Regions from separate parts of the Rhizobium sp. WSM1274 genome, predicted to be linked through region 1. Evidence: predicted binding sites of a transcription regulator. Region 1 holds the regulator's gene; the other holds the start of a gene.

Region 1 (2,203 bases):
GACTGCATGCGGCGGAACTAGTCACCAAAATTGATCAAGCGTTTCTTGTTTCGGAGCTCCCGGGACAACGGTGAGGGATTCTGCCATCACCAACGCAGAAGGTGGAGACAGGGCATGAACTGGACAGACGAGCGGGTCGAGAAACTCAAGAAACTTTGGGCCGAAGGACTGAGCGCCAGCCAGATCGCTGCGCAGCTTGGCGGGGTCAGCAGAAACGCGGTCATCGGCAAAGTGCATCGGCTGTGCCTCCCCGGCCGTGCCAAGGCCGGCGGCACCAACACCGCGGCGCGAACGCCGAAGCGCAATACCTCGGCGCCGCGCGCGCCGAACTACGCCTCACGGGTCACGACCCGCACCGTTACCCGCCAGCAGGGCGCGACCATGCTGAAGGAAGAGATCGAGATCGAAACGATCGAGGAAATGGAATATGTGCCGAGAGGCAATGTGGTGGTGCCGATTTCCCGACGCCTCGGCCTGACGGAGCTGACCGAACGCACCTGCAAGTGGCCGGTCGGCGATCCGCTGAAGGACGACTTCCATTTCTGCGGCTGCGAGTCCCCCGACAATTCGCCTTATTGCGGCTATCACCAGAAGCTTGCCTACCAGCCGGTCAACGAACGCCGCCGGGCGGCAGCCCGGGCCAGCTGAACGGGTGATCATTGCTAGAATGACGAAACGGGCCGAGTGGCCCGTTTTTTATGCAATTTTGGTCCGTGCGGATGGCTGCCCCTCATCCGCCTGCCGGCACCTTCTCCCCGCTTGCGGGGCGAAGGGACATGCCGCACCCTCTCCATCCCCACCAACCTTTCGCGGGGCACGTCCCCTCGCCCCGCTTACGGGGAGAGGGTTAGGGTGAGGGGCAGACGTTAGCACGAGCCCTTGTCAGTAACCAGAACGGAAGCCCTCAGGCTTCCATCGAATAGCCGGCGCCGCGGACGGTGCGGATAACGTCCTGCATGTTGGAGAAATTCAGCGCCTTGCGCAGGCGGCCGACATGGACGTCGACGGTGCGCTCGTCGACATAGATATCGTGGCCCCAGACGCCATCCAACAGCTGCGAGCGGGAGAAGACCCGGCCCGGCGACGACATCAGGAATTCCAGCAGGCGGAATTCGGTGGGGCCGAGGCGGACTTCACGGGTCTTGCGATGGACGCGATGGGTCTCGCGGTCGAGCTCGATGTCACCGCATTTCAGCACCGTCGACAGCACCTCGGGACGGGCGCGGCGCAGCATCGCCTTGACGCGGGCAACGAGCTCGGGGGTCGAGAAGGGCTTGACGACGTAATCGTCGGCGCCCGTCGACAATCCGCGGACGCGCTCGCTCTCTTCGCCGCGCGCCGTCAGCATGATGATCGGCAGGCGCTCGGTTTCCGGCCGCATGCGCAGCCGCCGGCAGAGCTCGATGCCCGAGACGCCGGGCAGCATCCAATCGAGGATGAGAAGATCGGGAGTGCGCTCCTGAAGCCGCATTTCGGCTTCGTCGCCACGAAGAATGGTATCGACCTCGAAGCCTTCCGCTTCGAGATTGTAGCGAAGAAGCACGCTGAGGGCTTCCTCGTCTTCAACAACTGCAACTCTCGGGATCATGCGTATCGGTCTCCTCGCGCATGATCCTTAAACCGGGGGTGATTTAAGCAATGCATCCTGCGCAAACTCAGAAATTGGCTGCGACCTCTTTGCGCGCCCGGACGGGCGCGCACGCAATTGACTGGTCCGGGCGACTGGCCCGGACGGTTATTCCGTGACCGCGCCGACGGTGTTGGCGCTGTCGTCCTTCGGACGGTCGCCTTCCGGCTGCGCGCCTGTCGTCATGTAAAAGATCGTTTCGGCGATATTGGTGGCGTGGTCGCCGATGCGCTCGATGTTCTTGGCGCAGAAGAGAAGATGCGTGCAGCTGGTGATGTTGCGCGGATCTTCCATCATGTAGGTCAGGAGCTCGCGGAACAGCGACGTGTACATCGCGTCGATCTCGTTGTCGCGTTCGCGGATCGCATTCGCCTTGTCGGCGGAACGATTGGTGTAGACGTCGAGCACTTCCTTGAGCTGGACGAGCGCCAGCTCGGACAGATGCTCAAGGCCGCGGGCGAGCTTGCGGGGAACGCCGGTGCTTTGGACGGCGATGACGCGCTTGGCGGTGTTCTTGCCGAGGTCGCCGACGCGTTCGAGATCGGCGGCGATGCGGATCGAACCCATGATTTCGCG
Region 2 (2,203 bases), 600 kb from region 1:
GGCTGAAGTGACGAGCATGCGCGATGGTCCGAGCGCGAGCGCCGCCTCCATGATCGTGCCATTGTCTTCGAGGGCCGCCCCCGAAAGCCATGCGAGCTCGTAGCGGTTCGGCGTCGCCAGCGAGGCGAGCGGAATGAGATGATCGCGAATGGCCTCTGCGGTCGCTTCCGGCACATAAAGGCCGCCGAGATCGCCCATGACGGGATCGCAGACATAGAGCAGCTCGGGATTGTTTTGCCTGAGCGCGCCGATCAGCCGGGCGACGGAACGCGCCTGGGCGGCATTGCCGAAATAGCCTGAAAGCACTGCCTTGACTTCGCCGATCCACGGCGCGCGGATCAGATCGTCGATCGCCGCGTCGAAATCCGCTTCGGCGAAAGTCAGCCGTGTCGAGCGGCCGTGGCCGGGATGCCAGGGCAGCACGATGGTCGGCATGGCCCAGACCGGATGACCGAGCGTCTCCAATGCAAACACAGCCGCCCGATTGCCAACCGAGCCCCGGACGACATGGCTCGAAATGACGATGACTGCGCCCGCTGCATTTTCCGACATGATACCCAAGATCCGAATGATGACCGCGTTTGATGATCTTTTTGACGCCACGCTGTCAACCATTCTTCACGCGAGCATGGAAATGTCCGGCGGAACGAAAAACCGGAAGACGCGACTTTCGCTTTCGTTTGGCAAAGAAATCGGAAAATTTCTTACAAACTCTCGTTTCCAGCGCCAATAAAGCGTCAAAACAAACCTTCGGACCTCTCTTTTAGAGATTTTTTCGAAGAATCTTCTGCTAGCTTGCAAAAAATCAGACATTGAGGGAGGCGATCCATGGCTGCCAGAAACAATCCGAAACGGGAAAAGCAGATCGAAAGCGCGCGCAAGATCGCCAAGGCGACAGGCGAGGCGCATCTCGATCCGGCAATTCTCTTCGGCCGGGCAAGCAATGACGATCTCGAACTTTATACGCCGGAAATGCTGGCACTCTCCGCCGTGCGTTCGGCAAAGGAACTCGCCGCCTGGAACGGCAAGGCGCCCCGCGTCAGCATCGACACGATTGCCGATGTGACGCCTGGTGGCATCGCGGTCTCGGTGCTGTCAGTCACCGACGAGAATATGCCTTTTCTGTTTGAATCGGTCATGGGCGAAGTGACCAGCACCTATCGCGACCTGTTCATGGCCGTGCATCCCATCCTGGTCATGGAGAAGGGCAAGGCGCCGGCGCTTTATTCTGCCGATCACCCAAGCGATCCGGCCAACCGCGTCAGCCATATCCAGCTTCATGTTGCGCCGCTCAATTCCGCCCAGGCGGCCGAGCTCGTCAAACGCATCGAAAAAGTGCTCGAACAGGTCCGCCTCTCGGTGTCCGACTGGAAGCCGATGCTTGCCAAGCTCGACGGGGTGATCGCCGAGCTTTCGGCTAATGCCGCCGGCCGCAAGAAGGCCGAACATGCCGAGGCCGTGGCTTTCCTGACCTGGCTGCGCGACGAGAATTTTACGTTTCTCGGCATGCGCGAATATGTCTATTCGGGCAAAGGCGCTGACGCCAAGGTTGAGCGCGACAAGGGTGCTGGCCTCGGCATCCTCTCCAATCCCGATGTTCTGGTGCTGCGCACCGGCAAGGACGCTGTGACCACCACGCCTGAGATCCTCGCCTTCCTCGACGGCCCCGACTTTTTGATCGTCACCAAGGCCAATGTGAAATCGATCGTCCATCGCCGCGCCTATATGGATTATGTCGGCGTCAAGCGCTTCGACGCCGAGGGCAACGTCACCGGCGAACTGCGCATCGTCGGCCTTTTCACCTCGACGGCCTATACGTCGCTTGCCTCCGAAATCCCGCTGCTGCGGTCCAAGATCGAGAAGGTGAAGGAACATTTCGGCTTCGATCCGATGAGTCATTCGGGCCGCATGCTCGACAACACGCTGGAATCCTATCCGCGCGACGACCTTTTCCAGATCGACACGACGCTGCTCGCAAGTTTTGCCGAGCAGATCAACGACCTGGCCGATCGGCCGCGCGTGCGCGTCCTGCCGCGCATCGACCATTTCGACCGCTTCGTCTCGGTGATCGTCTACGTGCCGCGCGAGGAATATGACTCGATCGTCCGCGAACGGATCGGCACCTATCTGAAGACTGTCTATGACGGCCGTGTCTCTGCCTATTACCCGGCTTTCCCGGAAGGGGGCGTGGCACGCGTGCATT

Evidence for each region. Region 1 encodes PhoB, which activates phosphate uptake and scavenging genes when phosphate is short. Its sites were predicted from a motif close to TGTCATNNANCTGTCAT; they were not measured.
Region 2: the regulator PhoB is predicted to act here: its motif matches at 606-622, upstream of N2600_RS22210 (NAD-glutamate dehydrogenase).

Annotation. Positions count from the first base shown of each region.
Region 1 is NZ_CP104138.1:186,093-188,295, reverse strand. Features, by position in the region: gene N2600_RS00950 (GcrA family cell cycle regulator) at 115-648, shown strand; gene phoB (phosphate regulon transcriptional regulator PhoB) at 905-1,588, opposite strand; gene phoU (phosphate signaling complex protein PhoU) at 1,736-2,203, opposite strand, start outside.
Region 2 is NZ_CP104138.1:4,496,565-4,498,767, forward strand. Features, by position in the region: gene pdxY (pyridoxal kinase PdxY) at 1-552, opposite strand, end outside; gene N2600_RS22210 (NAD-glutamate dehydrogenase) at 829-2,203, shown strand, end outside.